One region of the Streptomyces sp. NBC_00829 genome, then DNA from elsewhere that is predicted to be linked to it. Evidence: riboswitches for the same ligand, from Rfam matches in the RefSeq annotation. Region 1 holds a riboswitch; each other region holds the start of a gene.
The links. A riboswitch is a leader RNA that binds a small molecule or an ion and turns the genes downstream of it on or off. The one in region 1 is predicted to bind cobalamin.
Positions count from the first base shown of each region.

Region 2: it holds a riboswitch for cobalamin, as region 1 does, so the genes downstream of both, OG293_RS25860 (prenyltransferase/squalene oxidase repeat-containing protein) here and OG293_RS28315 (cobalamin biosynthesis protein) in region 1, are expected to answer to the same signal.
Region 3: it holds a riboswitch for cobalamin, as region 1 does, so the genes downstream of both, OG293_RS10985 (ribonucleoside-diphosphate reductase subunit alpha) here and OG293_RS28315 (cobalamin biosynthesis protein) in region 1, are expected to answer to the same signal.
Region 4: it holds a riboswitch for cobalamin, as region 1 does, so the genes downstream of both, OG293_RS32760 (5-methyltetrahydropteroyltriglutamate--homocysteine S-methyltransferase) here and OG293_RS28315 (cobalamin biosynthesis protein) in region 1, are expected to answer to the same signal.

Region 1 is NZ_CP108867.1:6,361,942-6,369,546, forward strand. Features, by position in the region: gene OG293_RS28305 (putative cobaltochelatase) at 1-1,046, opposite strand, end outside; gene OG293_RS28310 (cobyric acid synthase) at 1,087-2,616, opposite strand; gene OG293_RS28315 (cobalamin biosynthesis protein) at 2,613-3,578, opposite strand; cobalamin riboswitch at 3,683-3,820, opposite strand; gene OG293_RS28320 (hypothetical protein) at 3,968-4,189, opposite strand; gene OG293_RS28325 (anion permease) at 4,202-5,452, opposite strand; gene OG293_RS28330 (class II aldolase/adducin family protein) at 5,678-6,340, shown strand; gene OG293_RS28335 (alpha/beta hydrolase) at 6,712-7,605, shown strand, end outside.
Region 2 is NZ_CP108867.1:5,826,933-5,834,537, forward strand. Features, by position in the region: gene OG293_RS25840 (ECF transporter S component) at 1-247, opposite strand, end outside; gene OG293_RS25845 (ABC transporter ATP-binding protein) at 244-1,875, opposite strand; gene OG293_RS25850 (energy-coupling factor transporter transmembrane component T) at 1,872-2,939, opposite strand; gene OG293_RS25855 (SCO2322 family protein) at 3,239-3,895, opposite strand; gene OG293_RS25860 (prenyltransferase/squalene oxidase repeat-containing protein) at 3,895-5,136, opposite strand; cobalamin riboswitch at 5,245-5,379, opposite strand; gene OG293_RS25865 (MBL fold metallo-hydrolase) at 5,546-6,580, opposite strand; gene OG293_RS25870 (hypothetical protein) at 6,692-6,910, shown strand; gene OG293_RS25875 (aldehyde dehydrogenase) at 6,953-7,605, shown strand, end outside.
Region 3 is NZ_CP108867.1:2,648,488-2,656,092, reverse strand. Features, by position in the region: gene OG293_RS11000 (tetratricopeptide repeat protein) at 1-150, shown strand, start outside; gene def (peptide deformylase) at 211-840, shown strand; gene OG293_RS10990 (ribonucleotide-diphosphate reductase subunit beta) at 1,119-2,132, opposite strand; gene OG293_RS10985 (ribonucleoside-diphosphate reductase subunit alpha) at 2,132-4,513, opposite strand; cobalamin riboswitch at 4,656-4,799, opposite strand; gene mctP (monocarboxylate uptake permease MctP) at 5,147-6,796, opposite strand; gene OG293_RS10975 (DUF3311 domain-containing protein) at 6,793-7,083, opposite strand; gene OG293_RS10970 (GntR family transcriptional regulator) at 7,284-7,605, opposite strand, start outside.
Region 4 is NZ_CP108867.1:7,288,388-7,295,992, reverse strand. Features, by position in the region: gene metE (5-methyltetrahydropteroyltriglutamate--homocysteine S-methyltransferase) at 1-2,243, shown strand, start outside; partial or broken gene OG293_RS32760 (5-methyltetrahydropteroyltriglutamate--homocysteine S-methyltransferase) at 2,515-2,886, opposite strand; cobalamin riboswitch at 3,044-3,263, opposite strand; partial or broken gene OG293_RS32755 (pyridoxine 5'-phosphate oxidase C-terminal domain-containing protein) at 3,440-3,908, shown strand; gene OG293_RS32750 (alpha/beta hydrolase) at 4,112-5,725, shown strand; gene OG293_RS32745 (alpha/beta hydrolase) at 6,126-7,605, shown strand, end outside.

The sequences.
Region 1 (7,605 bases):
GGCCCCTCCGGACCCGGGTCCGGCTCCGGGTCGTCGTCGCCGAACTCCTCCAGCGTCTCGTCGAGCTTGTCCTCGTCCAGCCCCGGAGCGTCGAAGGGGTTGCGCCGACGACGGTGGGGGAGCGCCAGCAGGGCTGCCTGGCGCACGTCCTCGGACGTGACGTCCGCGCGCCCCGCCCACGCGGCCAGCGCCGTCGCCGTGCGCGCCATCACGATGTCCGCGCGCATGCCGTCCACCTCGAAGGCCGCGCAGGTCGCCGCGATCTGCCGCAGCGCGCCGTCCCCGAGCCGGACCCCGCCAAGCAGCGCCCGCGCGGCCACGATCCGCTCCCGCAGGGCCGCCTCGGTCTCCGCCCAGCGCCCGGCGAAGGCGGCCGGATCGTCGTCGTACGCGAGCCGCCGCCGGACCACCTCCACCCGCTGGTCGGGCTCGCGGGAGGCGGCGACCTCGACGGTGAGCCCGAAGCGGTCCAGCAACTGAGGCCGCAGCTCGCCCTCTTCGGGGTTCATGGTGCCCACCAGCAGGAAGCGCGCGGCGTGCCGCACCGAGACGCCCTCACGCTCGACGTACGAGGCGCCCATGGCCGCCGCGTCGAGGAGCAGGTCCACCAAGTGGTCGTGGAGCAGATTCACTTCGTCGACGTAGAGAATCCCGCGGTGCGCTTCGGCGAGCAGCCCCGGCTCGAAGGCCTTCACACCCTCGGCCAGCGCCCGTTCGATGTCGAGCGCGCCGACAAGACGGTCCTCGGAGGCGCCGACCGGCAGCTCGACGGTCCGGGCGGCCCGCGCGAGACCGCCCCCGGGCTCGTGCGGACCGTCGGGGCACGCCGGGTCCGGAAGGCCGGGGTCGCAGGAGAACCGGCACCCGGAGACCACCGCGACCTCGGGAATCAGCGTGGAAAGGGCGCGCACCGCGGTCGACTTGGCGGTCCCCTTCTCACCGCGTACGAGCACACCGCCGACCGCCGGGGAGACGGCGTTCAGCAGCAGCGCGAGCCGCAGGTCGTCCTGCCCCACGATCGCGGTGAAGGGATACGGGGTACTCACAACGCCTCCTTGACGACGGTGTCCGCCGGCCTGCCGGTGCTCATGACGAGCCTCCGGGCGCTCCGGGCGGGATGAACGGAAGGCCGGCGGGGGCCCCCGACTCGACGAGACGCCACAGGGCGTCCGTGTCGGCGTACTCCTCGATCAGATCGCCGAGCCGGTCCAGCTGCTCCTCGCGCAGCGCGTCGAAGCAGGTGCCGGGTGCCGGTACGAAACGCCGGCCGGCGGCCGACGCCACCTCGCGCAGGAAAGCCCTGCGGAAGCCGTCGCTCTCCAGCGAGCCGTGCCAGTGGGTGCCCCATACCGAGCCGACCCGGCAGCCGTCCAGAAAAGGGTCCCCGCCGAGCACGTCGGCGACCCCGTGGTGGATCTCGTAGCCCTCGACCGTCTCTCCGAGCGCGTCGCCGACCGGGCGGGCCAGCGTCTTGTCGACCGCGAACCGTACGCGTACGGGCAGCAGTCCGAGCCCGGGGACCCGTCCCGCCTTCGACTCGACCTCGTCGTCGATCTGTTCGGACAGCGCCTGGAAGCCGCCGCAGATGCCGAGCACAGGCCGCCCCTCGGCGGCCCGGCGTGCCAGAGCCGCGGCCAGACCGCGCTCGCGCAGCCATTCGAGTGCCCTGACCGTGCCCCGGGTGCCGGGCACGACCACCAGGTCGGCGTCGGTCAGTTCCTCGGCCCGGTCCACGAACCGCACGACGACGCCCGGCTCGGCGGCCAGCGCGTCCACGTCCGTGAAGTTCGACATCAGCGGCACGGCGCACACGGCGACGCGCAGCACGTCCTCGCCGACCGGGGGCGCGACCACCGACTCGCGTACGGCCCCGCGCAGCGAGACGCGCAGCCCGTCCTCCTCGTCGATGCCGAGACCGTGCGCGTACGGCAGCACCCCGTAGGTGCGCCGACCGGTGAGCCCGTGCAGCATCTCCAGGCCCGGTTCGAGGAGCGACACATCGCCGCGGAACTTGTTGACCAGGTAACCCGCGATCAGCTCCTGGTCCTCGGGGGCGAGGAGCGCCGTCGTACCGAAGAACGAGGCGAACACGCCGCCTCGGTCAATGTCGCCGACCACCAGCACCGGCAGCCGTGCGGCCCGCGCGATGCCCATGTTCACGATGTCCGTGCGCCGCAGATTGATCTCGGCCGGACTGCCCGCCCCCTCGCAGATCACGGCTTCATACGTGCCCCGCAGTTCCTCCAGGCACTCCAGGACGGTGCCGAGCAGGGCCTCCTGGCGTCCGCCGTGGTAGCCACGGGCGCTCAGCTCACCGACCGGCTTTCCCATCAGCACGACCTGGCTGGAACGGTCGCTGCCGGGCTTGAGCAGCACCGGGTTCATCAGCGCGCTCGGCTCCACGCGCGCGGCCCGCGCCTGCATGGCCTGCGCCCGCCCGATCTCCGCGCCCTCGCGCGTCACGAACGAGTTGAGCGACATGTTCTGTCCCTTGAAGGGCGCGACCTTCACCCCCTGCCGCACCAGCCAGCGGCAGATCCCGGCCGTGACGACGCTCTTTCCGGCATCCGACGTGGTCCCCGCGACCAGCAGTCCGCCGCCCCTGCGCCTGCTCATCCCCGCCCCTTTCCGGCGCGCCGCGCGCGCAGCGCGTGCCCCGCGACGCGGCCCGCCGCGCAGGTCGCCAGAGTCAGCCAGCCGACGCGGCGGGAGAGCCGCACGGCGCGTTCGATGTCCCCGAACTCCACCGGGCGGCCCCCGCTGTTGAGCACCGGCCGGTGCTCAACACGTCCGCCGTACGAGAGGGTGCCGCCGAGCCGTACGCCGAGCGCCCCCGCGAACGCGGCCTCCACCGGTCCCGCGTTGGGGCTCGGATGCTTCTTCGCGTCGTTCCGCCAAGAGCGCACCGCCCCGCGCGCGTCCTCGCCCGCGAGCACAGCGAGAGCGGCGGTGAGCCGGGCGCCCGGCCAGCCGGCCACATCGTCGACGCGGGCCGAGGCCCAGCCGAACCGCCGGTAGCGGGGCGACTTGTGCCCCACCATCGCGTCCAGGGTGTTGACCGCGCGGAAACCGACGAGGCCGGGGACACCCGCGAGCGCGCCCCAGACCAGGGCGCCCACCACCGCGTCGGAGGTGTTCTCGGCGACGGACTCCACCACGGCTCGGGCGATCTGCTGTTCGTCCAGGGAGTGCGGATCACGCCCGCACAGATGCGGCAGCCGCTCCCGGGCCGCGTCCACGTCCCCGGCGGCGAGTGCGCCGCCGATGGTCCGCGCCTCCCGGCCGAGCGAGGTGCCGCCGACGACGGCCCACGTGGCGGCGGCGTTCAGCGCGACGGAAGCGGCGGGGCGGCCCCGCAGGGCGCGGCCGAGAAGCGCGGCGGCAGCGACGGCGCCCCCGGCGCACACGGCGGTGTGCAGCGCACCCCAGCCCCGGTGGTTTCGCCACAGTGCACGCTCGACACGCGACGCGGCCCGCCCGAACGCGGCGACCGGATGTCCCCGGCGAGGGTCACCGAGAAGCAGGTCACCGGCGAGGCCGGCGGCGGCGCCGTACACGAATTCACGGTCGGCACGCATCGGTTCAGGCCGGCGTTCCGCCTGGTAGGGCCTTCGTACTCACAGCAGGAAGTGAACCGCAGCCGGGCATGGCGATATGTCCTCACTCAGGGTGTCCGCGCCCTGGTTCGACGTGACGGGCGGCGAGAGTTCCTGGCTTCCGGAGGAGTGCTCCTCCGTGACAGTGGCGGGACCGCGCCGGATTCGCACCGGCTTCCTCTTCTGCCGCCCAGGGACGTGTCTCCCACGACATGTCCCAGATGGCCTCGGCAGTCCACCACGCTGCGAGAACGGCCGTCAACTTGCCTTTGACCTGCGAAGGGAGAGTGTGCTGCGGCACACACGCCGGGCCGGCCGCCCCGGGAGGGGTGACCGGCCCGGCTGGTGGGACGGGTGGTGAAGGCGCGCCCTCAGGTGACGATCAGATAGATGCCGTACGCCACGGCCCCGGCGCACAGCGCGAAGCAGGCGTACGCGCCGGTGCGTGCGAGCGCCGCGGAGCCGCCCTGCGCGGCGGCGGACTCCTGCTTGGTCATGCCCACCACGCCGAGGGTGAACAGGCTCACGAGAGCCACCGTGGCCACGAGGCTCACGCCGAAGACGGAGCCGAGTGCTGCCCAGTCGATGTTCATGCTGATCTGTCCTTACACCGTGGCCGGCTGGGGCGGCTCGGAGTCGGCCGCGGGGGCCGGAGCCGAGATGGTCGTCTTGAGATCCTGCGCGGGCGTGCCGACCGGCGGCGGGGAGACGGCGGCGATCGCGGCCGTCACGACACCGGCGGGCTCGGCGTCGGCGTCCGCCTCGTTGACGTTGGTGTGGTCGACGACCTGGCGGCGCGAGACGAGCCAGATCGCCGCGCAGGCGCCGATCAGGAACGCGGCGACCACCGCAACACCCCAACCGCCCTGCTTGGTCACGAACTCCGAGCCCGCGGCCACCAGCCCGGCGGCCGGCAGGGTCAGGCCCCACGCGACGAACATCCGGGTGGCGGTCGACCAGCGGACCACACCGCCCTTGCGGCCCAGTCCCGCGCCCATCACGGCGCCGGAGCAGGAGTGCGTGGTCGACAGCGAGAAGCCGAGGTTGGAGGAGGCCAGGATGACGCTGGCGGCGCTGGTCTGGGCGGCGAAGCCCTGCTGCGGCTGGAGGTCGGTGAGGCCTTTGCCCATGGTGCGGATGATGCGCCAGCCGCCGAGGTAGGTGCCCATCGCGATCGCGAGTCCGGCCGAGAGGATGACCCACAGGGGAGGGTTGGAGCCGGGCGAGAGCACGCCCCCGGCGACGAGCGCCAGCGTGATGATGCCCATCGTCTTCTGGGCGTCGTTGGTGCCGTGGGCGAGGGAGACCAGGCCCGCCGAGGCGATCTGGCCGGAGCGGTAGCCCTTCGCGGTGGCCTTCTCGTCGGCGTTCTTGCCGATCTTGTACGTGAGCCGGGAGGCCAGGAACGCGGCGAGGCCCGCCACCAGAGGAGCGGCGATCGCGGGGATCAGAACCTTGGTGACGACCGTGCCGCCGTTGACCCCACTGACGCCGACCGAGGCGACGGTGGCGCCGATCAGTCCGCCCATCAGGGCGTGCGAGGAACTGGAGGGCAGACCGATCAGCCAGGTCAGCAGATTCCAGAGGATGGCGCCGACGAGCGCCGCGAAGATGACTTCGGGGGTGATGCCTGACTCGGTGACGATCCCGCTGGAGATCGTCTTGGCGACCTCCACGGACAGGAACGCCCCGACAAGGTTGAGCGCGGCGGACATGGCCACCGCCGTCTTGGGCTTCAGAGCGCCGGTCGAGATGGTCGTCGCCATCGCGTTGGCGGTGTCGTGGAAACCGTTCGTGAAATCGAACACGAGCGCTGTCACGATCACAATCGCGAGCAGCAAGGTGATGTGTTCCATTTACCCAGGCAATCGTTTGACGTCAGTGGCCCGGCGAACGTAGTTAACCTGGGTGAACGGAAGATGAACTGTGATCGGCTCTGGAGTGTCCTCGGGTGAGGATTCCTCGCTCCGCTTGTGACGGCCGCGATGGCGTCGGGGAAATGCCGTATTTATGGTGATTCAAGTGATCTCCATCATCCATCCGCCCTGTGGCATTCCGTCCCCGCCTGACAGGATCGGCGCATGACCGATCAGGTGCGACAGGAAGTGATCGAGAAGGCGTGGCAGGACCTCGTGGCCACCGCCCGCAGGACGGCGGCGGAGGGCCTGGTGGTGGGCACGTCGGGCAATGTCTCGGTGCGGGTCGGCGAGCTGGTCCTGGTCACCCCGAGCGGAGTGCCCTACGAGCGGCTCACGCCCGGGGACGCGATCGGGGTCGGACTCGACGGCAGGCAGCTTCTCGGCGACCTGGCCCCCACCAGTGAGCTGCCGCTGCATCTGGAGGTCTACCGTCACACCGGCGCGGGCGCGGTCGTCCATACCCACGCCGTGCACGCCACCGCGGTCTCCACCCTCGTCCCCGAGCTCCCGCCCGTCCACTACATGGCCGCGGCCCTCGGCGGGAGCGTCCGCGTCGCCCCCTACGCCCTGTACGGAACCCAGGAGCTGGCCGCGAACATGCTCGGCGCCCTGCGCGGGCGCACCGCCTGTCTGCTCCAGAACCACGGAACCGTCGCGTACGGCGACAGCCTCGACCAGGCCTACGACCGCACCGCCCAGCTGGAGTGGATGTGCCGGCTCTGGCTGACCGCCGCGTCGGTGCCCGGGCGCGCGCCGAGCCTGCTCTCCGCCGCGCAGCTGCGCGAGGCGGGCGAGAAGCTCAGCGGCTACGGCCAGCGCGGCTGAGCCGCGCTCGGGCACACGGGTCGCCGGTCGCGTGGGGGTGGGCTCGGGCACACGGGTCGCCGGTCGCGTGGGGGTGGGCTCGGGCACACGGGTCGCCGGTCGCGTGGGGGTGGGCTCGGGCACACGGGTCGCCGGTCGCGTGGGGGTGGGCTCGGGCGACAGGGGTCGCCGGTCACGTCGGGCGGGCGCTCGGGCGACAGGGGTCGCCGGTCACGTCGGGCGGGCGCTCGGGTGACGCCGGCGTTCCGCGGAGCACCGCGACCCCGCCGCGTCTGCGCCCCTCGGTGACTTCCGGCGGCCGGGGTGCCCCCGAGGGCACCGGCGGCGGCCGTCCACTGGCAGGGCGGCCCGCGGGTGCCGACACTGGACTGGTGCGCCCGGTTATCGCGACGGCAGCAGCCGTCACCACAGTGATCGGCGTCGGCGCGGCCGCCATAGCGGCCGGCCGCTACGCAAGCGACGTCGCGCTCAAGGCGCGGCCGAGAAGGCCGCTGCCCGGCGACCCCCGGCCCACCGTGCACGCCGCGGCCGAGGGCCATGTGACACTCACCCGCAGCCTCGCCACCCAGCGCCCGGGCACGTACGGAATCGAGAGCGACGACGTCCACGCCGTCATCGGCCCCGTCATCGACGGGGTCGAGCACTCCGCCGACACCGTCGTACGCCGGCTGGAACGGGTCGTCCTCGGCAGCCTGGAACCTCGCATGCGGGTACGGCTCACGCCCCAGCTCCACCGGGGAGACCCGGCGACCGCACTGGGCCTCGACCACCGTGATGTCGACATTCCCGGCGAACTCGGTGCCCTGCCCGCATGGTTCGTGCCCGGCGCCCGCGAGACCTGGGTCATCACGGTCCACGGCCTGGGCACCACCCGGGAGCACCCGCTGAACCTCCTGCCGTTCCTGCACCGCCAGCAGCTCCCGGTGCTCAACCTCGGCTACCGGGGAGACCCCGGCGCCCCCGCTTCCCCCGACGGCCTCTGCCACCTCGGCGACTCCGAATGGCGTGACCTGGACGCCGCCATCCGCTTCGCGGTGAGCCACGGAGCCGAGCACGTGGTTGTGCACGGCTGGTCCACCGGCGCCTCGATGGCACTGCACGCCGCGGCCAACTCCGCGCTGCGCGACCGGATCAGCGGCCTCGTCCTGGACTCCCCGGTGCTGGACTGGGAGGGCACCCTGCGCAGCCTCGCCGCCGCCCTTGGCGCGCCCACGCCCCTGCTGCCCCTTGCCGTCAGGGCTGCCCAGGGCAGGACCGGACTGCAC
Region 2 (7,605 bases), 540 kb from region 1:
TGGCCACCGCCTTGGCGTCCATGCCGGTGTCGGCGATCGTCGCCACGACGACCGCGACGAGGAGCGGAAGCAGGGCGGCGAAGAGCCAGGGGGCGTCCGCGGAGTGGGCGAGCCCGGAATCGGCGTCCGCGAGCAGCGGCCAGCCGAAGGCGATCACGCCGATCGCGCTGGTCAGGGCCAGGGCGACGACGGAACGGGGACCAAGGCGCAGGGTACGGGCCTGCCGGGTATGAGGAGAACGGGTCACAGCGCGTCCCTGACCTGGGAGACGGTCAGCCACTGCTGAGGGGCGAGGATCTTGGCGACCTGCGGTGCGAACGCGGGCGACGAGACCACGACCTCGGCCGTCGGCCCGTCCGCGACGACCTCGCCGTCGGCCAGGATCACCACCCGGTGCGCGAGCTCGGCGGCCAGCTCCACGTCATGGGTGGCCAGCACGATGGCGTGCCCCTCGGCGGCCAGCTCCTTCAGGACGCCGACGAGCCGGGCCTTCGCCGCGTAGTCCAGACCGCGCGTCGGCTCGTCGAGCAGCAGCAGCGGGGGCCGGCCGGTCAGCACGACGGCCAGCGCGAGGGCCAGGCGCTGCCCCTCCGACAGGTCCCGGGGGTGAGCCCCGTCGGCGACGCCGGGCAGCAGCTCGCCGACCAGGGCTCGGCAGGCGCCGGGCTCCGCGCCCGCGTCCGTGTCGGCCGCGGCGCACTCGTCCGCCACCGTGTCCGCGTACAGCAGATCCCGCGGCTCCTGCGGTACGAGCCCGACCTGGCGGACCATCTCGCGGGGGTGGGTGCGGTGGGGGGTGTGCCCGCCGACCAGTACGGAGCCGGAGGAGGGCTCGACCATGCCGACGAGAGCGGCGAGGAGGGTGGACTTCCCGGCGCCGTTGCGGCCCATCAGGGCGATGGTCTCGCCCGGGGCCACGGTGAGGCTCACGTCGTGCAGCGCTTCGACCCGGCCGCGGCGGACGGTGAGGCGCCTGGTGGTGGCCGTGGTGCCGGGGCGCTGTCCCGGACTGGGCGCCTCCACCGCCTGCGGGGCCGCTGCCGACGGGGTGGGGGAGGACCCGGCCAGCCGGTCCCGCAGCGCACCCGCCCTGCGCCTCGCGTCCCGTACCGACAGCGGCAGCGGATCCCACTTCGCCAGCCGGCCCAGCTCCACGACCGGCGGACACACGGGCGAGACCGCCATGATCTCCGCCGGCGTGCCGGTCACCGGAGGCATGCCGGGCCCGGGGAGCAGGACGACCTGGTCCGCGTACTGCACGACCCGCTCCAGCCGGTGCTCGGCCATCAGCACCGTCGTGCCGAGGTCGTGGACCAGCCGCTGGAGCACCGCGAGCACCTCTTCCGCCGCAGCCGGGTCGAGCGCGGACGTCGGCTCGTCGAGCACGAGGACCTTGGGGTGCGGGGTCAGCACCGAGCCGATCGCGACGCGCTGCCGCTGACCGCCGGAGAGGGTGGCGATGGGCCGGTCGCGCAGCTCGGCGAGGCCGAGGAGGTCCAGCGTCTCCTCGACACGGCGGCGCATCACCTCGGGGGCGACACCGAGCGATTCCATGCCGTACGCCAGCTCGTCCTCGACCGTGTCGGTGACGAAGTGCGCGAGCGGGTCCTGGCCCACCGTGCCGACGAGATCGGCGAGTTCGCGGGGCTTGTGGGTGCGAGTGTCGCGGCCGTCCACGGTGACCCGGCCGCGGAGGGTGCCCCCGGTGAAGTGCGGGACCAGCCCGGACACCGCACCCAGCAGAGTCGACTTGCCGACACCGGACGGACCGACGAGCAGCACCAACTCGCCCTCGGGGACGGTCAGGTCGACACCCTGGATCGCCGGCCGGGCGGCGCCGTGATAGATGACCGACGCGTCTTCGAAACGGATCACGGGTTCTCCTGCGCGGCGGGGGCTGGGGCGGGGGCGACGAAGGCCGGGAGCAGGCCGGGCAGAATCGACGCGGCCGGCCAGAGCGGAAGCGTGGGCGCGGTCAGCGGCACGACGCCGGGGTGCAGGGCCTGCGGGTCGTAGGCGTTCGCCCAGATCATCAGGGCCGCGACCGCCGCGCCCGAGCCCGCGACCAGCCAGGCCCGGGGGCCCCAGCGGTCGGGGCGGTAGCGGGTACGGACGGAACGGCGGCCACCGAGACGCAGGCCCGCGAGTGCGGCGACGAGCCCTGCGGCCAGCAGGGGCAGACCGTACGAGGCGCCCTCGGCGGCGAGCAGTCCGTACGAACCGGCGCAGACTCCGAGCAGCCCCCCGAGGGTGAGCGCGGTGGTGGTGTGCCGGACGGCGGGCGGGACGTGGGCGCTGCGGCCGTAGCCGCGGGCGTCCATGGAGGCGGCGACGGCGACGGACCGTTCGAGCGCGCCCTCCAGGACGGGCATTCCGACCTGGACGACTGCCCTGATGCCGCCGGTGGGGCGACCGCGGAGCCTGCGGGCGGTCCGCAGGCGTACGACGTCGGCGACCATGTTCGGCGCGAAGGTCATCGCGACGACGACGGCGACACCGACCTCGTACAGCGCGCCGGGGAGGGACTTGAGGAGGCGGGCGGGATTGGCGAGGGAGTTGGCAGCGCCGACGCAGATGAGGAGGGTCGCGAGCTTCGCCCCGTCGTACAGCGCGAAGACCAGCTGCTCGGCGGAGACCCGGCCGCCGATCCGGATGCCCTTCGCCCAGTCGGGGAGCGGGACTTCGGGGAGGGTGAGCAGGGTGTGCATGCCGGGGACGGGCGAGCCGAGGACGACGGAGAACAGGACGCGGATGCCGATGACGACGAGCCCGAGCTTGACGAAGGCACCGTAGGAACGGGCCCAGGGGGCGTCGGTGCGGCGTGCGGCGACGACGTATCCGGCGACGCCGACGATGAGGCCGAGGAGGAGGGGGTTGGTGGTCCGGGACGCGGCGACCCCGAGCCCGAGGGCCCACAGCCACCAGGCACCGGCGTGCAGGGCGTTGCTGCGGTTGGCCTCGGGGGGCCGGAGGCGGGGGAACCGGGGTGGCGGGGAGCCGTCGCCGCGGTGGCTGTCGCGCTGGGGCGGGGGCTCTTGTGGTGCGGGTCGGGGTACGCGGCCCGGCCGTGTGGTGCGGGTTGCCGGTTCCCTCCGGATCGGCTCTCCGCCGTCCGCGGCGGTGAGGCCTTGCGGACCGGTCGCCCGGTGCGGGCCGCCGATCGCCTGCGGGGACGACCCGGTACGGACTCTCCCGGCGGGAAGCGACCATGCGCGACCCTGGCCCACCGTGGACACGTTCACCGCCGACCGGGGTACCCGCGGCGGCGGGAGCGCCACAGTGCCGCGCCGCCGAGTGCGACAACCGCCGCGATGCCCGCGATGACGCCGACCGAAGGGCCGCCGTCGTCCCCGGTGTCGCCCTTCGGCGGCGTCGACGACTTCGGCTCCGTCGCCGAGACCTGCTCGCCGCAGCCCGACTTCGGGTAACCCGTGATCGCGCACAGGAGCGCCTGGCTGTTGTAGCGCAGCGGCTTCGCCACCGACGCCAGCGCCTCCGCGGTCGTCGCGTCCTTCGGCACCTGGGCGCACACCGCCCGCAGGGCGGGCGGCCTCTCGCCCGCGGGGGCGTCCTCCTGGGTGCCCGGGTCGATGACCAGGGCGATCCGCTTGTGGTCCGGCCTGGCGGGCGTCGTGCCGCAGATCGCCGTGAAGTCCGGGGCCCTGCGCGGCTGCGCCGAGTCCCCGCTGTCCGCGCTCACCGAGAAGCGGAAGCCGTTGACCGCGCCGTCTGTGGGCCGTGCCGTGGCGGGGCCCTCGGTCGCGTACGTCCACCTGCCCCCACTGCTCTCCCAGAACGACCAGTAGCGGTAACCGGCCGCCTGCGCCGGCCCCGCGCCCAGTACCGACAGCGCGGCGCCGAGCGCGAGGGCCAGGGAGAGAAGTCGCCGGCGCATCACTGCTGCCGGTTCTTGCGGCGGCCGCTGATCAGGATGCCCGCGCCGACGCTCGCGAAGAAGAGCGCGCCGGCGACCCACCAGACACCGGAGCCCGAGTCTGAGCCGGAGTCCGACTCGGCTTCGGCCTTCTTGGGCTCCGCGGACGACTCGGGCGCGGGGCCCGTCGCGTTCAGCGCCGCCACCAGGTCCGTGCCGCCGAAGCCCTTCGGGTCCGCTCCGCCCGCGCGGGCGGCGAAGATCAGCTGGGCGTACGCCGCCGGGCCGGACTCCTTGGCCCAGGCCGCGGAGTTCTGCTCCAGCCACGCCAGCGGCTTCTTCGCCTGCTCGCCGAGGCCCTGCGCGCTCAGCGCGACAACCGCATCGGCCGTGTTCCCGAAGTCGGGCTTCTCCGCCGGGTCCGACGCGCCAGGCATCGGGGGAGTGTTGAGGTGCCCGGTCTTGGCGAGTGCGGTGGCGAGGTAGGCCGCGCCGTTGTGTGCGGCGCCCTCGATCGCCGTGGTCTTCTCACAGGCCGTCCCCTTGGCGTCCTTCGCGCCCGCGGTGGCGGCCAGGCCCTGGCCGTGTGCGCCGACCACGGCTGCCGCGGTGGAGTCCGCGACGATACCCGGCTGCTTCGGCTGGTAGACGAACGCGCCGCCGTTCTTCGGGCCGCATGGCTGCGCGAAGGTCAGCAGCGCGTCGTAGGGGGTCTTGCCGCCCTTGGACTTCACGCCCTCCGGCTTCTCGCCCGCTGCCGCGAGGGCGCCGATCACGATCGAGGTGGAGTTGGCGTCGCTCGCCCCGCCGGGGTTGTAGCCCCAGCCGCCGTCCGCGTTCTGTACGGACTTCAGCCAGCCGGCCGACTTCTTCACGGCGGCGTCCTGCCCGCCGAGCGCGGCGAGGCCCTGCACCGCGGCGGCGGTGGCGTTGGAGTCCAGCGGCAGCTTGGTGTCGCACGGCTTGGCCGCGTCCGCCCGGTACGAGGCGAACGCCCCGCTCGCGCACTGCTGCCCGGTGAGCCAGGCCACGGCCTTCGCCGCGGGCTTGACGCCGGCGGTGTCCTGGGCGAGCAGGGCGAGCGACTGACGCCACACGCCGTCATAGGTCGGGTCGCCCTTTCCGTACAGGCCGGGCGGCAGCGCGGCTGACGGTATCGGCGACGGCGCGGCGATCGCGGCCGGGGCGGCGGCCGAGGTGATGGCCATGCCGAGTACGGCGGAAGCGGCGAGCGCGGCGGCGCTGCGGCGGGCGGTGGTCATGGCGGGGTGTGCCTCTCCTGCGGGAGCCGGGCACGGGCACGCTGAGGCACCAGGGCTCCGGCCCCGTATCCCTCGACGGTGCCGGCCACCGGCGGCTGCCGGTGGCGCGAGCCGGTCACGACCGTACGAGGCATTCCGGCTCACCGCCTGCGAGGGCGGCTCACGGTTGCGGGTCAGCGCCGGATTCGCACCGGCTTCCCCCCGTACGAGTGTGATGACGACTCGCACACTCTACCGGCCGGTCACCTGTGCACGACCGGGCGCATCCCGCCCCGGGCGGCGGGCGCACGGACCGGCCGGGCCGAGGCGGTGGGCGGCCGTCGAGCCGACGGCGGAAGCGGCGGCGGGGGGTGGCGGCGGGGCGGACGTGGCCATGAACCCGACGGGCGCATGCGCCGGGCGGGGCGGATCAGGCGGCGACGAAGGTGGTGGGGGTACCGGTCAGCGCCTCCGCCTGTCCCAGCTTCACCAGCCTGCGCAGATGCGCCTCGGCCTCCGAGACCGCGATGTTCCTCGACCCGTACGGAATCTGCTCCCAGGGCCGGTTCCACTCCATCCGTTCGGCGACCTGCCACGGGGTGAGCGGCTCGGCCAGCAGGGCGAGCAGACCCGTGAGGCGGTCCTCGTGGTGGGTGAGCAGTTCCCGGACGCGGGCCGCGGCGTCGGTGAAGGCGTACTGATGCGCCGGGAGCACCTCCGCGGGGGCCAGCCTGCCGATCCGCTCCAGTGAGTCGAGGTAGTCGCCGAGCGGGTCGGTGACGGTCGCGTCGTCCGGGTCCTCGTACAGGCCGATGTGCGGGGTGATCCCCGGCAGCAGATGGTCCCCGGAGAACAACCGGCCGTTGCCGGGCCGCATCGCCGGGTGGGCTTCCTCCAGATGGAGGCAGACATGGCCGGGTGTGTGCCCCGGGGTCCAGACGGCCCGCAGCCGCCGCCCGGCCAGGTCGAGCAGCTCGCCGGGGACGATCTCCCGGTCGGGCAGGGCGGCGCGCAGTCCCGGCAGCGTACGCATCCGCCCCGAGGCGCGGGCTTCGCGCAGCGGGGCGGTGTGTGCGTCGGGCGCGCCCGCTCTGCTGAGCTTGTCGGCCAAGTAGCCGAGCCAGAGCTCCGGTTCGGCATCACGGGTGCGCCGCACCACGGCACTGTCGGCGGCATGCATCGCGATCCATGCCCCGGACTCCTGCCGGACGCGTCCCGACAGACCGTGATGGTCGGGGTGGTGGTGGGTGATGACCACACCGTGCAGGCCGGCGACCTGGACGCCGAGTGATCCGAGCCCGGCGGCGAGGGCGTCGAAGGAGGCCGGGTCGTCCCAGCCCGTGTCGATGAGGACGGGGCCGCGGTCGGTGTCGAGGAGATGGACGAGGGTGTGCCCGAGGGGATTGTCCGGGATGGGCACCTCGATGGCCCAGACGCCTCCGCCGTGGTCGGTCACCTGCGTCATGAGGTTCTCATCTCTCTCGGCGGCACGGCATGCCCACTATAACTAGAACTGGTTCCAATAGTCGCCCGAGTCGACCGGTTCTCCGGGGGAGTTGACTGATGGGGTTCGTGGATGGATTCGCGAGAAGCGGTGGCATCGGCGAGCGAGAAGCCGCGGATGGAGGTGGAGGCCGTCGAGGACGCGCCGGCCGTCGCGTCTCGGCCGCTCGATCCCGGCGGCCGTCCGGGCTCGATGCCCCGCGATTCCCTGCCCGCCGGCACGGGTGAGGCGTCGGAACGCTCTCCGGTTCCCGCCGTGGACTACTTGAACGAGAACTGGTATCAGTTCTGAATCAGTGTCAGAAAGTGCGCCGGGCAGCGGGAGGCAGCAGCCATGACCGAGCTTGTGGAACACCGAAAGCTGTTCATCGGCGGGGAGTTGACCGACCCCCTCGGCGCCGATGTCATCGAGGTCGTCTCGCCCCATACCGAGCAGGTCCTCGGACGCGTCCCGCACGCCTCCCGCGCGGATGTCGACCGCGCGGTGGCCGCCGCGCGCAAGGCGTTCGACGAGGGGCCCTGGCCCCGGGCCACCCTGGAGGAGCGGATCGCCGTCGTCGGGCGGATCAAGGACGCGATCGCCGTCCGGCACGAGGAGATCGCCCGGTCCATCAGCTCGCAGAACGGGTCGCCGTACTCCTGGAGCGTGCTCGCCCAGGCGCTCGGCGCGATGATGGTCTGGGACGCGGCGATCACCGTTGCGCGCGCGTATACGCACGAGGAGCGGCGGGACGGAGTGCTCGGGCCGATCCTTGTGCGGCGGGAACCCGTCGGGGTCGTCGCAGCCGTCGTGCCGTGGAACGTGCCGCAGTTCACCGCCGCCGCCAAGCTCGGGCCCGCGCTGCTGGCCGGCTGCGCCGTCGTGCTCAAGCCCTCGCCCGAGTCGCCCCTCGACTCGTACATCCTCGGTGAGATCGCCAAGGAGGCCGGGCTGCCGGAGGGCGTCCTGTCCATCCTGCCCGCGGACCGCGAGGTGAGCGAGTATCT
Region 3 (7,605 bases), 3.7 Mb from region 1:
CTCGGCCATCGCACGGCGGGCGACCTGTGGTCGCCGGAGCGCGAGTGCGGCATCGCGGCCCCCGCGGGGCTGGTGCGCGGCCTGCTGGACGGCTGGGTCGCCGACAGTCCGGACACCCGTGAGTGGCGGGATCTCGAGGAAGTCTGCTGAGCGCTGGCCGTAGGCTGTACGGAATCGGATTCGGGTTTCCAGGAAGGCGCAGAAGCGGACATGGCGCAGCAGCAGACTGACGAGCAGGTGAACGACGGCTTCGTCGTCGACACGGAGAACTGCGAGGAGCGCGAGCTGGCGTACCGCGAGCGCGGCACGGCGCGCCCGATCACGGTCGTCGGGAACCCGGTGCTCCACAAGGAGTGCAAGGACGTCACCGAGTTCGACGACAAGCTCGCGGCGCTGATCGACGACATGTTCGCCAGCCAGAAGGCGGCGGAGGGCGTGGGCCTGGCCGCCAACCAGATCGGCGTGGACCTCAAGGTCTTCGTCTACGACTGCCCGGACGACGACGGCGCGCGGCACACGGGTGTCGTCTGCAACCCGGTCCTCGAGGAGCTCCCGCCGGAGCTGCGCATCCTCGACGACGCCAACGAGGGCTGCCTCTCCGTGCCGACCGCGTACGCCTCGCTGGCCCGCCCCGACTATGCCGTGGTGCGAGGACAGGACGCCGAGGGCAATCCGGTCAAGGTGCGCGGTACCGGGTACTTCGCCCGCTGCCTCCAGCACGAGACGGATCACCTCTACGGCTATCTGTACATCGACCGCCTCTCCAAGCGGGACCGCAAGGACGCGCTGCGGCAGATGGAAGAGGGCACGCCGCGCTACGAGACCGTCCCGAACGCCTGAGTCCGCTCCCGTCGTCTCGCCACGGTCCGCACCGGGCCATGGAGGGCGGCGGACCAGCGCCTGGGCGTGCCGCCAGCGCGTGGTGCAGCGGCGGCCGTCCAGCTGCCCGTCGACCGTGAGCAGCGGCAGGCGCAGCCGCGGCGGGCGCAGCCGCGCCGTGTGGAGGCGCGCCCGGCCGGGTCGAGCCGTACGCGTCGCGCCCCGGCCGCCGCCCCGGTCCGGTCGCCGGCCTGTTCTCTCCCGTCCCCCCGTTCGGGAGAGAACCCAGGGTCCGCTGCCTAGAAGTCGTCGTCGAAACCGACCGAGCCCTCGACCGCCACCTGATAGGCGGACGGACGGCGCTCGAAGAAGTTCGTCAGCTCCTGGACGCCCTGCAACTCCATGAAGGAGAACGGATTGTCCGAGCCGTACACCGGGGCGAAGCCCAGCCGGGTCAGCCGCTGGTCGGCGACGCACTGAAGGTACTCGCGCATCGACTCCGTGTTCATGCCCGGCAGGCCTTCGCCGCACAGGTCACGCCCGAACTGCAGCTCCGCCTCGACGGCCTCCTTCAGCATGTCCGTGACCTGCTGCTGGAGCGCGTCGTCGAACAGCTCCGGCTCCTCCTTGCGGACCGTGTCCACGACCTCGAAGGCGAAGTTCATGTGCATGGTCTCGTCCCGGAACACCCAGTTGGTGCCGGTGGCCAGGCCGTGCAGCAGACCGCGGGAGCGGAACCAGTAGACATACGCGAACGCCCCGTAGAAGAACAGCCCCTCGATGCAGGCCGCGAAGCAGATCAGATTCAGCAGGAAGCGGCGCCGGTCGGACTTCGTCTCCAGCCGCTCGATCTTCTCGACCGAGTCCATCCACTTGAAGCAGAACTGTGCCTTCTCGCGGATGGAGGGGATCTCCTCGACCGCGTCGAACGCTGCCGCCCGGTCGTCAGGGTCGGGGAGGTAGGTGTCCAGCAGCGTCAGATAGAACTGGACGTGCACGGCCTCCTCGAACAGCTGTCGGCTCAGATACAGCCGCGCCTCGGGGGAGTTGATGTGCTTGTAGAGCGTGAGCACCAGGTTGTTGGAGACGATCGAGTCGCCCGTCGCGAAGAACGCGACCAGCCGCCCGATCATGTGCTGCTCACCCGGGGACAGCTTGGCGAGGTCGGCCACGTCGGAGTGGAGATCGACCTCCTCCACGGTCCAGGTGTTCTTGATCGCGTCGCGGTAGCGCTCGTAGAAGTCCGGGTAGCGCATCGGACGCAGCGTCAGCTCGAAGCCCGGGTCCAGGAGGTTCTTGTTCTCGGCGGTCATTACTGGCAGGCCTCGCAGGACTCGGGGTTTTCCAGGGAGCAGGCGATCGCGTCGGCGTCGGGCGCGGACGCCTGCTGTGCGGGGACGGTGGCGGTGGCGGCCGAGGTGCCGCCCCCGGCCGCGCGGGCGATCCGGGTCGCCGGGCGCGAGCGCAGGTAGTACGTCGTCTTGAGCCCCTGCTTCCAGGCGTACGCGTACATCGAGCTGAGCTTGCCGATGGTCGGCGTCTCCAGGAACAGGTTCAGCGACTGCGACTGGTCCAGGAACGGGGTGCGGGCGGCGGCCATGTCGATCAGGCCGCGCTGCGGGATCTCCCACGCCGTGCGGTAGAGCGCGCGGACGTCCGCCGGGATCCAGCTAAAGCCCTGGACCGAGCCGCTCGACTCGCGCAGCGCCTCGCGGGTCTGCGGGTCCCAGACGCCGAGTTCCTTGAGCTCCTGCACCAGGTAGGCGTTGACCTGGAGGAACTCACCGCTGAGCGTCTCGCGCTTGAAGAGGTTGGAGACCTGCGGCTCGATGCACTCGTACACACCGGCGATCGAGGCGATGGTCGCGGTCGGCGCGATCGCCAGCAGCAGCGAGTTGCGCATGCCACCGCTCGCCACGCGGGTGCGCAACGCGTCCCAGCGCTCCGGCCAGCTGAGCTCGACGCCGTAGTGGTCCGGGTGCAGCACGCCACGGGCGGTGCGGGTCTCGGACCAGGCGGGCAGCGGGCCGTGACGCTCGGCAAGGTCGCAGGAAGCCTCGTACGCGGCGAGCATGATCCGCTCGGCGATCCTCGTCGAGAGCGCCTTCGCCTCCGGCGAGTCGAAGGGCAGGCGGAGCTTGAAGAAGACGTCCTGGAGTCCCATCGCGCCGAGGCCCACGGGACGCCACCTGGCGTTGGAGCGGCCGGCCTGCTCGGTCGGGTAGAAGTTGATGTCGACGACCCGGTCCAGGAAGGTCACCGCCGTACGGACGGTCTCGTCGAGCCGCTCCCAGTCGATGCCGTCGCCCACGACGAACGAGCCCAGGTTGACCGAGCCGAGGTTGCAGACGGCCGTCTCGCCGTCGTCGGTCACCTCGAGGATCTCGGTGCACAGGTTCGAGGAGTGGACGACCCTGCCCGGCTCCGCGGTCTGGTTGGCGGTGCGGTTGGAGGCGTCCTTGAACGTCATCCAGCCGTTGCCGGTCTGGGCGAGCGTGCGCATCATCCGGCCGTACAGGTCCCGCGCCGGGATGGTCTTGCGCGCGAGCCCCTCGGCCTCCGCCGTGCGGTACGCGGCGTCGAACTCGTCGCCCCACAGGTCCACCAGGCCCGGCACATCCGCCGGCGAGAACAGCGACCAGTCGGCGTCGGCCTCCACGCGGCGCATGAACTCGTCGGGGATCCAGTGCGCGAGGTTGAGGTTGTGCGTACGCCGCGCGTCCTCACCGGTGTTGTCGCGCAGCTCCAGGAACTCCTCGATGTCGGAGTGCCAGGTCTCCAGGTAGACGGCCGCGGCGCCCTTGCGCCGGCCGCCCTGGTTCACCGCGGCGACCGAGGCGTCGAGGGTCTTGAGGAACGGGACGATGCCGTTGGAGTGCCCGTTGGTGCCGCGGATCAGCGAACCACGCGAACGGATACGGGAGTACGACAGGCCGATGCCGCCCGCGTGCTTCGACAGCCGTGCGACCTGGTGGTACCGGTCGTAGATCGAGTCGAGCTCGTCCAGCGGCGAGTCCAGCAGATAGCAGGACGACATCTGCGGGTGGCGGGTGCCGGAGTTGAAGAGCGTGGGGGAGGAAGGGAGGTAGTCCAGCCGGCTCATCAGGCCGTACAGCGCGGAGACCTCGTCCAGGGCGCGGACCGAGTCGTCCTCGGCGAGGCCGCAGGCGACGCGCAGCATGAAGTGCTGCGGGGTCTCGATCACCTGACGGGTGATCGGGTGCCGCAGGAGGTAACGGCTGTAGAGGGTGCGCAGACCGAAGTAGCCGAACCGGTCGTCCGCGGCCTGGTCGACGAGGGCGTCCAGTCGCGCGGAGTGCAGCACCACGAACTCGGCGGTGCGGTCGGCGATCAGACCCTCGCGGTGACCGACGGCGACCGACGCGGAGAAGGCGACGGCACCCTGTCCGGCGGCCTCGTCGGCGATGTGACGGGTCAGCAGCCGGGCGGCGAGCCGGGAGTAGGCCGGGTCCTCGGAGATCAGCCCCGCGGCAGCGTCGGTGGCGAGGCTCCGGAGCTCCGCCGCGTCCGATCCGGCATTCCGGCCGCGCAGCGCGGCGGCGGCGACACGGCCCGGGTCGGTGTCGGGCAGATCCGCGGTGAGTTCGGTCAGGGTCCGCAGAAGCGCGGTCCCGGGGCCGTCGGCCACCTGCTCGGAAATGCCTGAAGCCGGATCGGCTGGCGCGATGGTCACGTGGTGCTCTCCCTCGCTCGGCTCTGGGCCGGCGGGGGGAGAGGAGGCCGTACGGCGTGTGGGCACCCGGAGTTGGGCAGCACACGGCACGGCGTCCACCGGCCCAACCGCGAGGCCCGGACGTCTGGGCACCCGGTTCGGTCGAGCCGGATGCGCCGTCGGCAGGTCCTCGGACTGGCGGGGTGCGACAAAGCGCACCACATCACACCGTTGCGGGACAGTTCCGGATTCTCACCGGATTCCCCTGCGGCGACAGCGAGCACGAGCATACATGTGGGGGCGGGTCGATGCGGCACCCCCCACATGTTGTGTCGCGGTCGTTGCGGTGGGCGACAACTCGCGGGCGTTTCGGCGGTTTCGGCATGCCGTGCACCGCGCTCGGGACGGCGCTGCCGGGGCCGATGTGGGGGCCCTCGGGCGGTGTCCCCCATGGCCGGACGGGCTGGACTGCTCGGCCTCGTCCGACAGCACCGGGGGGCTGCTCTCGGGGCCGCACCCTTGACCCCTGACGCCTTGCGGGCGCGTCCTCAATCCCTCCCGGTCCCACCTCCGGTGCCGCCCGGACCCCGCGGGAAGAGCGAGGCCGCCGCGCCCCCGGAGGGAGGCGCGACGGCCCACGTCACCAACTGCGCCTCAGCGGCTGGCTTCCGCCTCCGCCTCCGCCTCAGCCGGAGCCGTCGCCGACGGCAGCGTCACCTTCACGCCCGGATCACCCGCGTCCGCCGTGTAGTCGGACGGCACCGTCTCATCCACACCCTCCGGCGCCTTCGCCGCCCGCAGCGCGAAGGTGAGGACCACCGTCACCACCACGTTCAGGACGAACGCCGTCAGACCGATGTAGCCGATCTCACCCAGGCCCGGGATCTCCGCGGACGACCCGCCGAAGTGCTTCTGCGTAGGGCTCGCCACTCCGTACGCCGCCGTGGTGCCGTAGATCATGCCGACCGCCCAGCCCGTCAGCAGCGCCCAGCGGTGGAACCAGCGGGTGAACAGGCCGCCCACCAGCGCCGGGAAGGTCTGGAGGATCCAGATGCCGCCGAGGAGCTGGAAGTTGATGGCCACGGTCTTGTCCATCGTGAGCACGAAGACCAGCGCGCCGACCTTCACCAGCAGGGACACCAGCTTGGAGACCTTGGTCTCCTGTGCGGGCGTGGCGTCGGGCTTGATGAAGTCCTTGTAGATGTTCCTCGTGAACAGATTCGCCGCCGCGATCGACATGATCGCCGCCGGCACCAGCGCGCCGATGCCGATCGCCGCGAACGCCACACCCGCGAACCAGTCGGGGAACATGTTCTCGAACAGCTGCGGGATCGCCAGCTGGCCGTTCTTCACCTTCACGCCCGCCGCGATCGCCATGAAGCCGAGCAGCGCCAGCAGCCCGAGCATCAGCGAGTACAGCGGAAGAATGGTCGTGTTGCGGCGGATCACCTCCCGGCTGCGCGAGGAGAGCGTCGCCGTGATCGAGTGCGGATACATGAAGAGCGCGAGCGCGGAGCCCAGGGCGAGCGTCGCGTAACCCCACTGTCCCGCCTCGCCCGGCGCCAGGGCACCCCGTGGCTTCTCGGTCACCGGGTTGATCTGTGCGAACGCGTCGCCCGCCTTCGTGAAGACCTCGTCGAAGCCGCCCAGCTTGATCGGGATGTAGATGATCGCGACGGCGATGACGATGTAGATCAGCGTGTCCTTCACGAACGCGATGAGCGCGGGCGCCCGCAGTCCGGAGGAGTACGTGTACGCCGCCAGCACGCCGAAGGCGATCAGCAGCGGCAGGTCCTTGACGAACCAGTTCGTGGTCTCGCCGCCGCCGACGCCCATCACGTCCAGCACGGCCTGGATGCCGACCAGTTGCAGCGCGATGTACGGCATCGTCGCCAGGATGCCGGTGACGGCGACCGCCAGCGAAAGGCCCTTCGAGCCCCAGCGCCCCCGGACGAAGTCCGAGGTGGTGACGTATCCGTGCTTGTGCGAGACGGACCAGAGCCGGGGCAGGAAGGTGAAGATCAGCGGGTAGACGAGGATCGTGTACGGGACGGCGAAGAAGCCCGCCGCTCCCGCCGCGTAGATCGCCGCCGGGACGGCCACGAAGGTGTAGGCCGTGTACAGGTCGCCGCCGAGCAGGAACCAGGTGACCCAGGTGCCGAACGACCGGCCGCCGAGCCCCCATTCGTCGAGACTGTCGCTCTCGGCCCTGCGCCAGCGCGCGGCCAGGAAGCCCATGACCGTGACGGCCACGAAGAAGCAGATGAAGACGGCGAGTGCGACGCCGTTCACGCCGTCCTTCACTTCGACGTACCCCCCTTGCGGGCGCGCTGATCGCGCTGCCACAGCGTGTAGGCGATCATGGTGAGCGCCGTGGAGATCAGCACCCAGAGCATCTGGTACCAGTAGAAGAACGGGATCCCGGCGAAGGCCGGTTCGGTCTTCGCGTAGGAGCTGACCCAGAGCATCGCGACGAACGGCGCGAAGAGGCAGAGGGCGATGATCACCCGTACCGGCGTGATGACCGGTTGTTTCGGTTCGGGCGCTTGTGGCGCCTCGGGCGCGTCGGGCGCCTCGGGCACTGCGGACATTCGGTGTCTCCGTCCCCTCGCTGACCACCTGATACCTGTAGTGCGCAGGAAATCTAGGCGAGGGCTTCGAAGCGAGTCACCCCCGTCCGCATATCGGTACGGCAACGACTGCTCGGCACCTCTGGGCACGGTGGCCGGAAACACGGCATGGCGCCGCAACGGTCGTTGCGGCGCCATGAGTGTCGCGATGTGCGGTGCGGTCAGGGGGCGGGGCGCTGGAGCCTCGCCACGAACTTGTACCGGTCTCCTCGGTAGACGGAGCGCACCCACTCCACCGGCTCGCCCTGCGCGTCGAGCGAGTGCCGCGAGAGCATCAGCATCGGCAGGCCGACATCCGTGCCGAGCAGTCCCGCCTCGCGCGGGGTGGCCAGGGAGGTCTCGATGGTCTCCTCGGCCTCGGCCAGATGGACGTCGTACACCTCCGCCAGCGCGGTGTAGAGCGAGGTGTACTTGACCAGCGACCGCCGCAGAGCGGGGAAGCGTTTGGCCGAAAGGTGTGTGGTCTCGATCGCCATCGGCTCG
Region 4 (7,605 bases), 930 kb from region 1:
TGAAGAAGGCCGTCGAGGGCTACTGGAGGGGCACGGCGAGCGCCGACTCCCTCAGGGAGTGTGCCGCCGGCATCCGCCGGGCCAACTGGCGCAGCCTCGCCGACGCCGGCATTCACGAGGTCCCCACCGGTGACTTCTCGTACTACGACCACGTCCTGGACACCAGCGTCATGGTCGGCGCGGTCCCCGCACGTCACCGCGCCGCCGTCGAGGCCGACGCCCTCGACGGCTACTTCGCCATGGCCCGCGGCACGCAGGACGTCGCGCCGCTGGAGATGACCAAGTGGCTTGATTCGAACTACCACTACCTGGTGCCCGAGTTGGGCCCGGACACCGTCTTCACCACCGACTCCACCAAGCAGGTAGCGGAGTTGAAGGAGGCCCTCGCCCTGGGCCTGACCGCGCGCCCGGTCCTCGTCGGCCCGGTCACCTACCTCCTGCTCGCCAAGCCCGCCCCCGGCGTGTCCGCGGACTTCGACCCGCTGACCCTGCTGGACCGGCTGCTGCCCGTCTACGCCGAGGTCCTCGCCGACCTGCGCGCGGCGGGCGCGGAGTGGGTGCAACTCGACGAGCCCGCCCTCGTCCAGGACCGCACCCCGGCCGAACTGAACGCCGCCGCCCGCGCCTACCGCGACCTCGGCGCCCTCACCGACCGGCCGAAGCTCCTGATCGCCTCCTACTTCGACTGCCTCGGCGACGCGCTCCCGGTCCTCGCGAAGGCGCCCGTGGAGGGCCTCGCGCTCGACTTCACCGAGGCAGCCGCCGCCAACCTGGACGCCCTTGCCACCGTGGGCGGGCTGCCCGGCAAGCGCCTGGTCGCCGGTGTGGTCAACGGCCGCAACATCTGGGTCAACGACCTCACCAAGTCCCTCGCCACACTGGGCACGTTGCTCGGGCTGGCCGACCGCGTCGACGTGGCCGCCTCCTGCTCGCTCCTCCACGTCCCGCTCGACGCCGCCGCCGAGCGGGACATCGAGCCGCAGATCCTGCGCTGGCTCGCGTTCGCGCGGCAGAAGACAGGCGAGATCGTCACCCTCGCCAAGGGCCTGTCCCAGGGCACCGACGCGATCGCCGCCGAACTCGCCGTCAACCGCGCCGACTTGGCCTCCCGCGCCGGTTCGACGCTCACCCGCGACCCCGCCGTACGGGTCCGGGCCGCCGCCGTCACGGACGCCGATGCCCGCCGCGCTCAGCCGTACGCCGAGCGGAGCGTGGCGCAGCGCGCGCATCTGGGGCTGCCGTCGTTGCCGACGACGACCATCGGATCGTTCCCGCAGACCGCCGAACTGCGCACCGCGCGGGCCGATCTGAGAGCCGGACGCATCGGCGCCGAGAGCTACGAGGAGCGGATCAGGGCCGAGATCCAGGAGGTGATCGCGTTCCAGGAGAAGACCGGTCTGGACGTCCTGGTGCACGGTGAGCCCGAACGCAACGACATGGTCCAGTACTTCGCCGAGCAGCTCACCGGCTACCTCGCCACCCAGCACGGCTGGGTCCAGTCGTACGGCACTCGGTACGTCCGGCCGCCGATCCTGGCCGGCGACATCTCCCGCCCCGAGCCGATGACGGTGCGCTGGACGACGTACGCCCAGTCGCTCACCTCGCGCCCGGTCAAGGGCATGCTCACTGGGCCGGTCACCATGCTCGCCTGGTCCTTCGTCCGCGACGACCAGCCGCTCGGCGACACCGCACGGCAGGTCGCCCTCGCCCTGCGCGACGAGGTCAACAACCTTGAGGCGGCCGGGACTTCGGTCATCCAGGTCGACGAACCCGCCCTGCGCGAGACCCTGCCGCTGCGGTCCGCCGACCACCCCGCATATCTGGCCTGGGCCACGGAGGCGTTCCGGCTCACCACCAGCGGGGTGCGGCCGGAGACGCAGGTCCACACGCACATGTGCTACGCCGAGTTCGGCGACATCGTCCAGGCCATTGACGACCTCGACGCGGACGTCATCAGCCTGGAGGCCGCCCGTTCGCACATGCAGGTCGCGCGCGAGCTGGCCGAGCACGGCTATCTGCGCGAGGCCGGACCCGGCGTGTACGACATCCACTCCCCGCGCGTGCCGAGCGCGGACGAGGCGGCGGCCTTGCTGCGCAAGGGACTTGAGGCCATCCCGGCGGAGCGGCTGTGGGTCAACCCGGACTGCGGTCTGAAGACCCGCGGCTGGCCCGAGACCCGGGCGTCCCTGGAGAACCTGGTCGCCGCGGCCCGCACGGTCCGCGAGGAGCTGGCCGGGTCCTGATCGAAAAAGCCGGCGGGCCTGGACGCTCGGAGCGTCCAGGCCCGCCGCACAGCGCCGCCATCAAACATACGGTGGCGGTCGGGCACGGCTTGTCGAGCGCGGCTCCGGCTGAAGGCCTGCCGAAGCTCGCCGCGACGGGCAGCTGATTCGTCGAGCGGGCTGTGTCTCACACACATCTCACAGACCTGTCACGAAACGCAGGACGGGGCCGCACCATCTGGGCGGCCCATGGACTGTATAGACAGTCCATGGGCCTTCTGGACAGACGGCAAGACGTGTCGAACCACTTGGTCATCTCCAGCGGCGCGACGTCCTGCGTGCCGCGGGCCATGGCGAAGTAGCCGTCGAGGGCGTCGGCCTCGACGGCGGCGCGGTGACGTGCGGGGACCGCGCCGACCATGACGCTGGTGTCCAGGACGTGGTCGTAGTACGAGAAGTCACCGGTGGGGACCTCGTGAATGCCGGCGTCGGCGAGGCTGCGCCAGTTGGCCCGGCGGATGCCGGCGGCACACTCCCTGAGGGAGTCGGCGCTCGCCGTGCCCCTCCAGTAGCCCTCGACGGCCTTCTTCAGTTCCCGGTTCGGTCCCTGGCGCGGGTAGCCGTGGACGGTGGCCCGGGCTCCCGCGGCTGCTGATGTGGTCACGGAACTCTCCTTCGCGAGTACTCGTCAGCGACCTCGGAACGGTCGTGGGACGCGAAGGAACGGCAACAGGGGCCCGGTTTGCGCACACCCTCGGGTGCGGCCGTGCCCGCCCTCACCGCCGACCCGCCCACGAGGTCGCCGAGATCTCCGCGCGCGTAGGTCACGCACGGGCAGTGGCAGGTCTTCGGACTCATGGGCGCGCCTTCTCGTCCGAAGGCACCTACTGGCCGTCGCTTCCCAGTCCCGTGCCGGGACCAGTGCGTATGACGGCGGTCGTTCCCACTCACCGCTGCGGGGCAGTTCCGGAGTTCCACCGGATTCCCTCTTGCGACGCCCCTGCCTGGAGGGCAGGGCGAACCAGCTGCGGGGTCAGCCTAGGCTCCGTCCCGGCCGTGGAACACCCCTGCTCATATTTCGGACGTGTCGCCCGTGCGTTCTCAACTGCCGTGGAGGTGTCGGGCCTCGGGCGCGGCGTGGGCTCCCCGGCCACGACGCCGTGCAGGACGTGGGCGAGGACTTCGGGCCACCGCGTACGACCCGGGGACCGGGCCGGATGAGGTACGCCGGGCCGTGGAGGACCCAGACCTCACCGGCGCGCACGGCGGGCAGTTCGTCCCCTGTGGCGCATGCCAGGGGCCCAGGACCTGGCTCTGCGGATCCCATCTCGACCGGCGAGCCCCTGCCGCTCTTCCGCCGCTGGTTCACCGAGGCCGCGGCGGCCGGACAGCCCGAGCCGCACACGATGACCCTCGCCACCGTGGACGAGCACGGCCACCCCGATCTGCGGACGCTGATGCTGCACGACGCCGACGAGCCCGGCTGGCACTTCGCCTCGCACTCCACCAGTGCGAAGGGCCGCCAGCTCGCGGCGCTCCCCGGATGCGATGGCCGGGACCTGGACGGTGTACGTGCTGGAGCCTTCCGAGGTGGAGTTCTTCCAGGGGGACGCGCGGCGCAGACACCTGCGCCTGCGCTACCGGCGACAAGGAGACGCCTGGGTAAGGGAGTTGCTGTGGCCGTAGGGGCTGCTCCGCACAGTGGCGGACCCTGATCGGGTAAGACGTCGAAAAGCCGATCATGGTTGTACGTCCCGGGGACCAGAGCGCCCCGGGCCGTCCACCCACGGTCGGAAGCCATTTCGACCCACCGGGGGATTCGCCCCAACTGCCGCGTGCGCAAAGATCAGTTCATACTACACACACTGATCCCAAAGGACCTTCCCCACGTGCGAAGCAGACGAATAGCCCCCTTCCTGGTGGCCAGTGCCGTCGCGGGCCTGGTTCCCGCGCTCGCCCCGGCCACGGCCGCCGCCGCCGAGAACCCCATGGCCCAGTACCTCAACCAGAAGCCGTCGTGGCACCGCTGCGACGAGTCGGCTCCCACCACCTTCCAGTGCGCCACGATCAAGGTGCCGCTCGACTACAGCCGCCCCGGCGGCAAGAAGCTCGACCTCGCGATATCGAGGATGAAGACCAGCACCGAGGCCGAGCACCGCGGTGTGCTGCTGCTCAACCCGGGCGGCCCGGGCGGTTCGGGTGTCAAGATGCCGATGTCCATGGCTTCCGGCATGCCGAAGTCGGTGACAAACCAGTTCGACCTCGTGGGCTTCGACCCGCGCGGTGTCGGCGAGAGCTCTCCCCTCAGCTGCGGTCTGACCACCGAAGAGCTGCACTGGCAGCGTCCCTACAACGAGAAGACGTTCGCCAAGGACGTGAAGTGGGCGCAGACCTTCGCCGAGAAGTGCGACGCCAAGCAGGGCGACGAGCTGCCCCACATCACCACCCGCAACACCGCCCGCGACATGGACGTGATCCGCGCGGTGCTGGGCGAGAAGAAGATCTCCTACCTCGGGTACTCGTACGGCACCTACCTCGGAGCCGTCTACACGCAGATGTTCCCCAAGAACGTCGACCGCTTCGTGCTGGACAGCGCGGTCGACCCGGCCCGGGCCTGGCGGGGCATGCTGCAGATCTGGGCGGAGGGCGCCGAGCCCGCGTTCACGAACTGGACCAAGTGGACCGCCAAGCAGGACTCGACGTACGGGCTGGGCAAGACCCCGGCCGCGGTCAGCAAGACCTTCTGGGACCTGGTCGCCCAGGCCGACCGCAAGCCGATCGACGACGGCAGCGGCGTGCCGATGAATGGCGATGACATCCGCCTCCAGATGCGTGGGATCTTCTTCAACCCGCCCTATGCCGCCGCGACGGTCAAGGACCTGAAGAAGGCCGCCGCCGGCGGGAAGACCTCAGCGCCCACCCGCGAGTCCAGGAAGCCGCAGCGCCCGGCCCCACCGTCCTTCGGCCGGCTCGCTGACGCGGCCGCCACTCCCGAGGACAACCAGGAGGCCGTCTTCTGGTCCGTCGTCTGCGCCGACACGCGCGCCTGGCCGCGCGACCCGGAGCAGTACCGCCGCGACGCGATCCGCGACAAGGCCAAGTACCCGGTGTACGGCGACTTCGGCTCCAGCATCAAGCCGTGCGCGTTCTGGAAGAAGGACGGCAGCGAACCCGTCACCACGATCGACAACAAGGTCGGCGCGCTCATCCTCCAGAACGAGTGGGACTCCCAGACGCCGCTGGCCAGCGGCCAGGGCCTGCACCGGGCCCTGAAGGGCTCGAAGATGGTCACGGTCGCCTGGGGTATCGGCCACGGCATCTACGGCAACGGGTCGTGCGCCGACGAGACGGCCACGGCCTACCTGTCCACCGGCAAGCTCCCGGCCAAGGACCTGACCTGCCAGGCCCCGGAGCCCGAGCCCGAGCCCGAGGTCGGGGGCGGCGATGGCGGCGGCGCCGGCTCGACGCCTGGGCGCATCCCGGGCATGGTCAGCCGCTTCTGAACCCCTCAGGCTGACATGAGATGACGTGGGGCCTGCTGCCGATTCCTCCGGCAGTGGGCCCCACAGCACGTCGTGACGGGATGGGCGACTCGCCGGATCCTCAGGCCACCGAACGGGCACCTGCGCCTGCGCTACCGGCGCGAAGGAGACGCCTGGACACGGGAGTTGCTCAGGCGGCTAGTGCTGGGACGGTGCTGGTTGCTCCGACAGTGCCGGCGCAGTCATCCGAGCGGGGCGGGGAAGAGCCGGTCGTGCGTGTACGACTGAGGGACCATCTTGTCGCGCCGGCCCGTACGCCTGTGGTCGAACAGATTCCGCCCTGCCGACGGATTCGTCCAACTGCCATGTACGAAAGGGTAAGTGCGTCCCACCCGCACTGATCCCAAAGGACCTTCCCCACGTGCGAAGCAGACGAATAGCCCCCTTCCTGGCGGCCAGTGCCGTCGCGGGCCTGGTTCCCGCGCTCGCCCCGGCCACGGCCGCCGCAGCGGAGAACCCCATGGCGGAATACCTGCGGCAGAAGCCCTCGTGGCACCGATGCGACAAAGATCTGACGGCCGCCTACCAGTGCGCCACGATCAAGGTGCCACTCGACTACAACCGCCCCGGCGGCAAAAAGCTCGACCTCGCGATATCGAGGATGAAGACCAGCACCAAGAAAGAGCACCGCGGTGTGCTCCTGTTCAACCCGGGCGGCCCGGGCGGTTCGGGTCTCGACATGCCGCCGATCATGTCGACGATTCTGCCCAAGGCCGTGACGGCGAAGTACGACCTCGTCGGCTTCGACCCGCGCGGCGTCGGCCAGAGCTCCCCCGTCAGCTGCGGTCTGACGACGGAGGAGATGAACTGGCAGCGCCCCTACAAGGCCGCCACGTTCGCCAAGGACGTGAAGTCGGCCCGCACCGTCGCCGAGAAGTGCGACAAGAAGCAGGGCGACAAGCTGCGCCACATCACCACTCGCAACACCGCCCGGGACATGGATGTCATCCGAGCCGTGCTGGGCGAGAAGAAGATCTCCTACGTCGGCTACTCGTACGGCACCTACCTCGGAGCCGTCTACACGCAGATGTTCCCCAAGAACGTCGACCGCTTCGTGCTGGACAGCTCCGTGGACCCGGCACGGGTCTGGCGCGGGATGATCCAGGTCTGGGCCGAGGGCGCCGAGCCCGCGTTCGCCAACTGGACCAAGTGGACCGCCAAACGGCACTCCACCTTCAAGCTGGGCAAGACCCCGGCCGCCGTGAGCAAGACCTTCTGGGACCTGGTCGCCCAAGCCGACCGCAAGCCGATCAACGACGGCAGCGGTGTCCCGATGAACGGCGATGACATCCGCTTGCAGATGCGCGGAATCTTCTTCGACGCGGAAAACGCCGCCAACATCGTCAAGGACCTGAAGGCGGCCGCCGAGGGCAAGAAGACCACCTCGGCGCCCACCCGCGAGTCCCGGAAGCCCGAGCGCCCGGCCCCGCCCGCCTTCGGCACCGCCGCCAAGGTGAAGGTGCCGTCGGACAACCAGGACGCCAGCTCCTGGTCCGTCGTCTGCGCCGACACCCGCGCCTGGCCGACCGACCCGGAGCAGTACCGCCGCGACGCGATCTCGGACAAGAAGAAGTACCCGCTGTACGGCGACTTCGGCTCCAGCATCAAGCCGTGCGCGTTCTGGAAGCAGCAGGGCGCCGAGCCGGCCACGAAGATCGACAACAAGGTCGGCGCGCTCATCCTCCAGAACGAGTGGGACTCCCAGACCCCGGTGACCAGCGGCCGGGGCCTGCACCGGGCCCTGAAGGGCTCGAAGATGGTCACGGTCATCGATGGTGTCGGCCACGGCATCTACGGCAACGGGTCGTGCGCCGACAAGACGGCAACGGCCTACCTGACCA